DNA from 2 places in the Mesorhizobium sp. LNHC209A00 genome. Region 1 is predicted to be linked to the other one. Evidence: predicted binding sites of a transcription regulator. Region 1 holds the regulator's gene; the other holds the start of a gene.
The links. The regulator PhoB, encoded in region 1, activates phosphate uptake and scavenging genes when phosphate is short. The targets are predictions, from matches to a motif close to TGTCATNNANCTGTCAT.
Positions count from the first base shown of each region.

Region 1 (5,307 bases):
CGCCAAGGCGAAGATCGAGGTCAAGAACCTCAATTTCTACTACGGCCAGTCGAAGGCGCTGAAGGACATCACCTTGTCGCTGCCCGAGCGCAGCGTGACTGCCTTCATCGGACCGTCGGGTTGCGGAAAGTCGACGCTGCTGCGCGTCTTCAACCGCATCTACGAGCTCTACCCCAAGCAGACCGCCGAGGGTCAGGTGCTGCTCGACGGCCAGAACGTTCTCGACCGCTCGCAGGACCTCAACCTGTTGCGCACCAAGATCGGCATGGTGTTCCAGAAGCCGACGCCGTTCCCGATGTCGATCTATGAGAACATCGCCTTCGGCGTCCGGCTCTATGAGAAGATCGGCAAGGCCGAGATGGACGGCCGTGTCGAGCAGGCGTTGAAACGCGCCGCGCTCTGGAACGAGGTCAAGGACAAGCTCAATGCCAGCGGCCTCAGCCTGTCCGGCGGCCAGCAGCAGCGGCTTTGCATCGCCCGCACGGTGGCGGTGAAGCCGGAGGTCATCCTGCTCGATGAGCCGGCGTCGGCGCTCGACCCATTGTCGACCGCGAAGATCGAGGAATTGATCGACGAGTTGCAAGCCGACTACACAATCGTCATCGTCACCCACAACATGCAGCAGGCCGCGCGCGTCTCGAAGCAGACGGCTTTCATGTATCTGGGCGAGCTGGTCGAATTCGACAAGACCGAGAAGATCTTCACGTCGCCTCGCGAGAAGCGCACGCAGGACTATATCACCGGCCGCTTCGGCTGATCTCACGCATACGAGGACCAGGATCATGGCCGAACACACAGTCGCAGCCTTCGACGAGGATCTCGGACAGATCAGCAGGCTGATCAGCGACATGGGCGATCTCGCCGGCATTATGGTCGGCGGCGCCACCAAGGCGCTGCTGAATTCCGACAACGCGCTGGCACAGCGCGTCGTCTCCGACGACGCCATCATGGACGCGCGCCAGCGCGAACTCGATGATCGCGCCATCACCCTGATCGCCAAGCGCCAGCCGATGGCCGACGATCTGCGTCATGTGGTCGGCTCGATCCGCATGGCGGGCGATCTCGAACGCATCGGCGACCTTGCCAAGAACATCGCCAAGCGCGTCGGCTCCGTCGGCCTCACCGCCACGCCGCGCGACCTGTCGCATTCCATAGACTCCATGGCGCAGCTGGTGCTGATCCAGGTGCAGGGCGTGGTCGAGGAATATGCGGCCGGCGATGCCGCCGCCCTCGCCAAGCTCAGGAATGACGACGAACGCATCGATGTCAAATACACTTCGGTCTTCCGCGAACTCCTGACCTACATGATGGAGGATCCCCGCAACATCACGGCTTGCACGCATCTTTTGTTCTGCGCCAAGAATCTCGAACGCATCGGCGATCATGTGACCAACATTGCCGAGAATGCATATTATGTGCTGACCGGCACGCAACTGCCCGCCAACCGTCCGAAGCAGGACGAGACGGCGATGTCGGTGCCGGCGGCTTGACGGCAGGGATGGTCAATCGATGATCGCGCCACGCATCATGGTGGTGGAGGACGAGGAGCCGCTGGGCGTGCTCCTCCGCTACAATCTGGAGTCCGAGGGTTACCAGGTCGAGGTGGTGACACGCGGCGACGAAGCCGAGATCCGCCTCCAGGAAAACGTGCCCGACCTCCTGGTGCTCGACTGGATGGTGCCGGCGGTTTCCGGCATCGAACTCTGTCGGCGCCTGCGTATGCGGCCCGAGACGGAGCGGTTGCCGATCATCATGCTGACGGCGCGCGGCGAGGAGAGCGACCGCGTGCGCGGCCTCTCGACCGGCGCCGACGACTATCTGGTCAAGCCGTTCTCGACGCCGGAATTCATGGCCCGGGTCAAGGCACTGCTGCGCCGCGCCAAGCCGGAAGTGTTGTCCAGCGTGCTCAAGGTCGGCGACATCGTGCTCGACCGCGAATCGCACCGGGTCTATCGCAAGAAGAGCGAGATCCGGCTCGGACCGACCGAGTTCCGCCTGCTCGAGTTCATGATGCGCCATCCCGGCCGCGTATTCTCGCGCAGCCAGTTGCTCGACAATGTCTGGGGCGAGACGATCTACATCGACGAGCGCACCGTGGATGTGCATGTCGGCCGCCTGCGCAAGGCGGTAAACAATGGCCGCATGCCCGATGTGATACGCACCATCCGTGGCGCAGGCTACGCGATCCGCGAGGATTGAGATCAGGCCACGTTGTTGCCGGATCTCACCTGCACGCCCGGCGCGAAGATCTCCTGGTCGACGAAGGTGAGCGCGCGCATGGCGCAGCCCTCGCGGATCAGCGGCAATTCGTTCGGCTCTGTATCGAAGGAAATCGACGTCGAATGCTGGCCGCCGGCGGTCTGGGCGATGGCCTCGCGCAAGGCCGGCTCGATCAGATCGAAGGCGGCGGCGCTGACGCCGACCATCGCAACGGGCGCCGGATCGATCAGCGCGAACAGGCTGCCAAGCCCATAGCCCAGCGCCTCCCCGGCTTTGCGATAGGCCTCGCGTTCCGGTCCGTCTCTTTCGCGCGCCGTGGCCGCCAATGCACGCATGTCGGCGTCGCTGACGTCGACCGGTTTGGCGTCCTCACCCATCTGTCCTGCATTGCGCCAGATGGCATAGTTGCCGGCATAGGCCTCGACGCAGCCGCGCCGCCCGCAGCGGCAGAGCGCGCCGCCCGGGCGATGGATCATGTGGCCGAACTCGCCGCCCGAGGAATGGGTGCCTGTGAACAGCTCGCCCTTCAGCACCAGGCCCATGCCGATGCCGTGCGAGAGCAGGATGGCGATGAAGTCGTCGCGGTAGCGCTCGGGGTCGCGCCAGCGCAGCGCCACCGCCATCATGTTGCAGTCGTTCTCCATGGTGGCGGGGATGCCGAATTCGGCTTCGAGTATATCGGCGAAGGCAATGTCCGTCTGGGGCGTGATCGGCGACCACAGCATGGCGCGCGCCTCGGTGTCGGTGATGCCCTGGATTGCCAGCGCGATGCGGGCGATGTTGGCGACGTCGAGGTCGGGATCCTCGAGGCGGCGCCGGACGATGGCCACGCATTCGCCGGTCAGCGCCTCGCGCGACATTGTCAGCGTGTCCAGCCGGCGCTGCTCCTCCGATATCACCTGGCCGGCGTAGTCGATGACGGCGACGGAGAGGAAATTCAGCGACAGCACCACGGTCATGACCGCCGCGGCCTCGGGGTTGAGGCCAAGGCCAACCTGCGGCCGGCCGCGTTTCAGTGAGCCGGCCTCGTTCGGCTTGCCTTCGCTCAGGATACCTTCGCCGATCAGGTCGGCTGATATCGCCGATATAGTCGAGTGGCTGAGGGCGGTGGTGGCGGCGATCTCGGTGCGCGAGGGCTGGCCACCCCGGCGCACGGCTCCAATCACCATTGCTCGATTGCGCCGGCGCAGATCGTCGTGGCGGATTCCGACCGACATGATTTCCCTCCCGTCGCCGCGGTTCTTGACGCCCCCTCGAACACCCTCCGGCAACAGGTCGAATACTGGCAGAAGCGGCTGGGGCTGTCATTTATTTATTGCGAGGCTCGAAAAAAGGCTTCCGGCACCTCAAAATCCGTCAGAATCGATGTTGACAGGGTTCCGGCGATGGACGAATATTTTTTCGAGGCTCGAAAAAATAGGGCCTTCGTGCCGGCCTTGGGGCCAGTTTGGTCGCGCCACACGCGGCGCAGGGAGGATATCATGAAGAGATTCACAGTCGCCATTCTGGCGGGTGTCGCCATGTCGCTGACGCTCGCGTCGGTCGCTCAGGGGAAGGACAAAGTGATCGGCGTGTCGTGGTCGAACTTCCAGGAAGAGCGCTGGAAGACCGACGAGGCGGCCATGAAGAAGGCCATCGAGGCCGCGGGCGACAAGTACATTTCCGCCGATGCGCAGTCCAATCCCGGCAAGCAGCTGACCGATGTCGAGAGCCTGATTTCGCAGGGCACCAGTTCACTGATCATCCTGGCGCAGGACGCGTCGGCCATCGGCCCGGCGGTACAGAAAGCGCTCGACGAGGGCATTCCGGTCGTCGGCTATGACCGCCTGATCGAGAACAAGGACGTCTTCTACCTAACCTTCGACAACAAGGAAGTCGGCCGCATGCAGGCCCGCGAAGTGTTCAAGGCGAAGCCTGAGGGCAATTACGTCTTCATCAAGGGCTCGGGCGCCGATCCGAATGCCGACTTCCTGTTCTCGGGCTCGATGGAAGTGCTGAAGGCAGCCATGGACAGCGGCAAGATCAAGAATGTCGGCGAAGCCTATACGGACGGCTGGCTACCCGCCAACGCCCAGAAGAACATGGAACAGTTCCTCACCGCCAACGACAACAAGGTCGACGCCGTGGTCGCCGCCAATGACGGCACCGCCGGCGGCGTGGTCGCGGCGCTGACGGCGCAGGGGCTCGCCGGCACCGTGCCGGTCTCTGGCCAGGACGGCGACCACGCCGCGCTCAACCGCATCGCGCTCGGCACCCAGACCGTGTCGGTGTGGAAGGACGCGCGCGAACTCGGCAAGAACGCCGCCGAGATCGCCTCGCAACTCGCCGACGGCAAGAAGATGACCGACATCGCCGGCGTGAAGGACTTCACGACGCCTGGCGGCAACACCGTCAAGTCGCTGTTCCTGACCCCGGTGGCCATCACCAAGGACAATCTCAACCTCGTTATCGACGCCGGCTGGATCAAGAAGGACGAAGTCTGCACGGGTGTCGCCGCCGGCAGCGTCGCGGCCTGCAACTAAGCTTGATCGCCTGAAAAGTCGGAAGCGCCGCGGCTCATGAGTCGCGGCGTTTTCTCAACGAGATTTGTGTTTCGCTAACTTCTGGGCTCTGGTCCGGCTCCGCGTCAGACGGCAAGCCGCTGGGAGGACATCATGACCGACACGACCTCAACCTCGCGGGCCGATACGGCGCGTGCGTCGGAACTCGGCGCGGTCGCCCGGTTCCTCAAGGCGACCGAGATCGATACCCGTATGCTTGGCATGATCGGCGCGCTGCTGTTGATCTGGGTCGCGCTGCATGTGATTTCGAGCCTGCGTCTTGGCGTCGATCCGCTCGATTTCGACAGCCGCACGTTCCTCACGCCACGCAATCTGTGGAACCTGTCGGTGCAGACGTCCGCGGTCGCCATCATGGCCTGCGGCATGGTCCTGGTCATCGTCATGCGCAACATCGATCTGTCCGTCGGTTCCGCCGAGGGCCTGATCGGCATGGTCATGGGCTTTGCCCAGGTGCATTTCCTGGTTCGCTTCGTGGGACTTGAACTCGGCAACCCATGGATCTGGGTCCTGGCACTGGTCATCGGTC
Region 1 covers NZ_AYWT01000006.1:238,685-243,991, forward strand. The annotation lists gene pstB (phosphate ABC transporter ATP-binding protein PstB) at 1-757, shown strand, start outside; gene phoU (phosphate signaling complex protein PhoU) at 783-1,490, shown strand; gene phoB (phosphate regulon transcriptional regulator PhoB) at 1,510-2,199, shown strand; gene X739_RS148930 (ROK family protein) at 2,202-3,437, opposite strand; gene xylF (D-xylose ABC transporter substrate-binding protein) at 3,702-4,742, shown strand; partial or broken gene X739_RS0134540 (sugar ABC transporter permease) at 4,875-5,307, shown strand, end outside.

Region 2 (5,307 bases), on a different contig from region 1:
GCATCCTGCAGCAGCGCGCCATGGTCAGGGAAGCGCAGACGATTATCGACGATCTCGGCTTCGACCTGCCGGCGCATGTCGTGCTGGGTGATCTCACCATCGGCCAGCAACAGCTGATCGCCGCTGCCCGCGCCACGGTGCGCGGCACCAAATTCCTGATCTTCGACGAACCCACGGCCTACCTCACCCGCAAGGAGGCCGACCAGCTCTTCACGCTGATCCGCCGCTTGAAGGGTGAAGGGGTGACGATCATCTACATCAGCCATCGCATGGAGGAGGTCTTCGAACTGGCCGACCGGGTTTCCGTGCTGCGCGACGGCACGCTGGTCGGCACACGCAACATCGCAGAGACCAATGATGCCGAGCTGGTCAAGATGATGATCAACCGCTCGATCGAACAGGTCTACCACAAGGAGCATTTCACGCCTGGCGCTCCGATCGTCGAAACAAGGAACCTGTCCGGCAAAGGCTTCGAGAACATCTCGATGACGGTGCGTGCCGGTGAGATCGTCGGCCTCTATGGACTGATCGGCGCCGGCCGCAGCGAGTTCGTCACCTCTCTCTATGGACGTCACAAGAAGTCGGCCGGCCAGATCCTGTGGGAAGGCAAGGACGTCCAGATCAACTCCGAGCACGACGCCATCAAGCTCGGCATGGCGCTGGCGCCGGAAAGCCGTCGCGACCAGGGCCTCTGCCTCAATTTGCCGGTCGGCCTCAACCTCAATTTGCCGATCTACAAGCGCATCTCCAGCAATCTGTTGATCTCGAACGCGAAAGAAAAGGCCGAGGCCGACCGTCAGATCGCCGGCCTCAGGATCAAGACGCCGACGCGCGGGGCGCTGGCGTCAAGCCTTTCGGGCGGCAACCAGCAGAAGATCGTCATCGGCAAATGGCTGGCGCATGGCGCCAAGCTGTTCATCTTCGACGAGCCGACGGTCGGCGTCGATGTCGGCACCAAGGCGGAGATCTATCGCCTGTTCGGGGAACTGTTGTCGAAGGGCGCCGGCATCGTCCTGATATCGTCCTATTTGCCGGAGGTCTACGAACTGGCCGACACGCTGCACGTGTTCCGGCGCGGCAAGCTGGTGGCCACGCACGGGTTCCACACCGCCAGTCACGAGGACATTCTCACGCAGGCGCTCGCCGAGAAACAAGAAAAACTGGGAGGACAGACATGAGCATCGAGGCGATCCCCGCCGAAAAACCGAAGCGCAACTACAACGTCCTGTTCGGGCTGACGCTGCTGGCGCTGCTGGTGCTGCTCTGGATCGTCCTGTCCCTGGCGACGCCAAGCTTCGCCTCGGGCAACAACATCGCCAATCTTCTGCGGCAGGGTTCGATGATCGCCATCATGGCGGTCGGCCAGACCTTCGTCATCATCACCGGCGGCATCGATCTGTCGGTCGGCGCGGTGGTCGGCTTCGCCACCGTCGTCGTCGCCCTGCTGATCAATGCCGGCGTTCCGATCGCGGTCGCCATCCTGATCACCTTGCTCGTCGGTGTCGCCATCGGCCTTTTCCATGGCTTCGGCATCGTCAAGATGGGCTTGCCGCCCTTCATCATCACGCTGGCGACGCTGACCTCGCTGCGCGGGATCGGCCTTTTGATGACCAACGGCAACTCGATCAACATCAACAGCGACAGCTTTACCGCCTTCTCGCGCAATTCCTTTGTCGGCATCCCCAATTTGTTCTGGATGGTGATCCTGGTGGGTGTGCCCGCCTATGTCTTCCTGCATCACAGCCGTTGGGGCCGCTATCTCTTTTCGGTCGGATCCAACGCCGAGGCCTCGCGCCTGTCCGGCGTCAATGTCCAGCGCACCATCTACATGGCTTATACGCTTTCCGGCCTGTGCGCGGCCTTCGTCGGCGTGCTGCTCGCCGCCCGCATCGGCATCGGCAACCCGACCCAGGCCGAGGGCTGGGAGTTGCAGGCGATCGCCTCTTCGGTCATCGGCGGCACCTCGCTGTTCGGCGCGGTCGGCTCCGTGCACGGGCCGCTGCTTGGCGCCTTCATCCTGGCCACCATCAACAACGGCGCCAACCTGCTCAACGTCAACTCGTTCTGGCAGCGCATCATCACCGGCGCGCTGATCATCATCATCGTCTACTTCGACGGACTGCGCCGCCGCGGCAAATGACGCATTCCAATCGATCGCCGGCCTGGCGCGGGCCGGCGATTTCTTGAACAGACTGGATCAAAGCATGAAAGCCGTCGTCTGCCGCTCGCCCGGCGACCTTGTTGTCGAAGACCACCCGGCTCCCGGCGCCCCGCCTCCCGGCTGGGCTCTGGTGGCGGTCAGTCATGTCGGCATCTGCGGCACCGACTACCATATCTTCGAGGGTAAGCACCCTTTCCTCGCCTATCCCCGCGTCATGGGCCATGAAGTCTCCGGCACCGTGATCGAGCGGGGCGAAGGCGTCGACCTCGCCCTTGGCGAACCGGTGATCGTCAACCCCTATCTTTCCTGCGGCAAATGCATCGCCTGCCGGCATGGCAAGCCCAATTGCTGTGTCAGGATCGAAGTGCTCGGCGTGCACCGCGACGGCGCCATGTGCGAACAGATCCTGGTGCCGGCTGAGAATCTCTATCCCACCAACGGCCTGTCGCTCGCCGACGCCGCCGCCGTCGAATTCCTGGCCATCGGGGCGCATGCCGTCCGGCGCGCCCGGGCCGAGCCTGGCGCCCGCACTCTGGTCATCGGAGCCGGGCCGATCGGGCTCGGCACCGCCATCTTCGCCCGCATTGCCGGGTTGGATGTGACACTTCTCGATATGAGCACCGAAAGACTGGTCTTCGCGGTGAGTGAACTCGGCTTTTCGATTCTCGACGGCTCGCAAGCACCCGTGTCCGATCTGGTGCGTGATGCGACCGGCAGCGAAGGCTTCGACGTGGTCTTCGACGCCACCGGCAACACGCGATCGGTGCAATCGGCCTTCGCCCACGTCGCGCATGGCGGAGCGCTGGTACTGGTCAGCGTCGTCAAGGACGACATTGCCTTTTCCGATCCCGAGTTCCACAAGCGAGAAATGACATTGATCGGCAGCCGCAATGCGTTGCGCGCCGACTTCGACCATGTCGCGGCCTCGATCCGCAATGGTGCCGTGCCGTTGTCCAAGCTTGTCACCCACCGCACCACGCTGGCCGATACGCCAGGCGATCTCGCACGCTGGGCCCACGAAAAGTCGGGCCTGATCAAGGCCGTGATCGAGATCGGATAGCCAGGCGTCACAGCGCCGACAGCTTCAACTCCACTCGCTCGGCCGGAAAACGCGACTCCGAAAACTGGATTGGCTGGCCGTCGGGCGTGACGTTGACCGCCACCGTGACCAGGACGATGGCGCCCGGCTGCAGGTCGAGATCGGCGAGATCGGCGGCGTCGGCATGGCGCGCCGAGAGCACGGTCGATTGCCTGAGATAATCGTCGATACCGAAACGTGCGAGCGAGGCGGTGATAGAACCGGTTTGCGCCATCGCCTTGTCGATCCCGACAAAGCGTCTGGCATCGAACCATCCGGCGGCGCGCGACACCGGCCGTCCGTCAGCCTCGCCGCGTGTCTCCAACCGGATCACCTCGGCGCCCCTGGCAAGGCCAAGGCCTTCGGCCACGCGCTGGCTGGCGGGCTCGACCGACGAAGCGAGCAGCACGATGTGCCGTTCCGACGTCTGCCCCTGCAGGCCAGTTGAAAAGCGTGTCCGCGCGCCAATCGGATATGACAGCCGCTTGCGCGACAGGACGAAGGTGCCGCGTCCCTGCTCGGCCCGCAGCACCGCTTCCTGCACAAGCGCCGATATGGCGCTGCGCACCGTGTGACGGTTGACGCCATAGTGTTCGGCCAGTGCCACCTCCGGCGGCAGCGCGGCATTTTCGGCGAAATCGCCGGCAGCGATCGATTGCAGGATCCTGTCGGCGATCTGGCGCCACAGTGAGACGCCGCTGCGTCGCTCGATGCTGTCGGCTTGCTGTCGTTCGCTCATGGATTGCCCCCGCTTTCCGTCAGATGTCATCCACCCGTCATGGACTCGCGCTAGGTATTAGGTATAATTTGTATAGTTGTCTATATCAATAGACAAATATAATGAAGAGGAAATTGGCGATGCGAGGACAGGAAGCCCGCGACCAGGCCGAGCGCAAGGCCGCCATGGCGACGTTGGCGCAATCGAGCGGCGAAGACATCGTCCGGCTCTGGAACGAGTCCGGCCTGCCTTCGCAAGCCGAACTTCTGCGCGGTCCCGAGACGGGCCTGGTCACGCTGCGTGGCCGCATCGGCGGCGGCGGCGCGCCCTTCAATTTCGGCGAGGCGACCGTCACGCGTGCCACTGTCCGGCTGCCATCCGGGCAGGTCGGCCATTGCTACGCGCTTGGCCGCGACAAGCAGAAGGCGAAGCTGGGAGCAATAGCCGACGCGCTCTGGCAGGACCCTGCCCGCCGCACCGAGGTCGAGACCAGGCTCATTACGCCTTTACGCTCGGCTCTCACCGCTGCCCACGAAAAACGCCGCGCCGAGACGGCGGCAACGAAGGTGGATTTCTTCACCATGGTTCGCGGAGAAGATTGATGGATATCGCTGCGCAATCGATCGAGGGCGGTTTCGCCGATCCGGTCTTCAACGCTCAGACCGTGTTTCGGGCCGTCATGGATGCCATGGCGCGGCCGGGCAGCTTCCAGCCCTTGCCGGCCCTGGCCCGCCCACCGGCTCCGCTCTCGGCGACATCGGGCGCCGTGGCACTGGCGCTATGCGACAACGACACGCCGCTCTGGCTCGACCCTGCCCTCCATGCCTCCGCCGCGATCGGGTCCTGGCTTGGTTTCCATACGGGCGCGCCGCTGGCCAACACGCCGCCCGACGCGCATTTCGCGTTTGTTGCCACGCCGGCCGAGATGATGGCGCTCGACGGTTTTTCGCAGGGCACGCAGGATTATCCCGACCGATCGACGACGCTGATCCTGCAGGTCGGCGATCTCACTTCAGGGACCCCGCTGTTGCTGGAAGGCCCGGGTATCGAAACCAGCGCCACGATCGCGCCGGCACGGATGCCGCGCCATTTCGTCGAGCAGTGGAAGCAGAATATCAGGCGCTTTCCGCGCGGCGTCGACATCGTCCTCGCCACATCTGACGGCATAGCCTGCCTGCCGCGCACGACGCGTATCAAGACGATGGAGGCGTAAGATGTATGTCGCCGTAAAAGGTGGCGAAGCCGCCATTGCCAACGCCCACAGCCTGCTTGCCGACCGCCGGCGCGGCGACCGCTCGGTGCCCGCACTTCGCCTCGACCAGATCGTCGAACAGCTGGCGCTCGGCGTCG
Region 2 covers NZ_AYWT01000003.1:56,653-61,959, reverse strand. The annotation lists gene X739_RS157980 (sugar ABC transporter ATP-binding protein) at 1-1,178, shown strand, start outside; gene X739_RS157985 (ABC transporter permease) at 1,175-2,140, shown strand; gene X739_RS157990 (zinc-binding alcohol dehydrogenase family protein) at 2,205-3,221, shown strand; gene phnF (phosphonate metabolism transcriptional regulator PhnF) at 3,229-3,978, opposite strand; gene phnG (phosphonate C-P lyase system protein PhnG) at 4,098-4,559, shown strand; gene phnH (phosphonate C-P lyase system protein PhnH) at 4,559-5,170, shown strand; gene X739_RS158010 (carbon-phosphorus lyase complex subunit PhnI) at 5,172-5,307, shown strand, end outside.
Region 2: phnF (phosphonate metabolism transcriptional regulator PhnF) is a predicted target of PhoB. The motif match lies at 4,003-4,019, and genes of this name have one in related genera.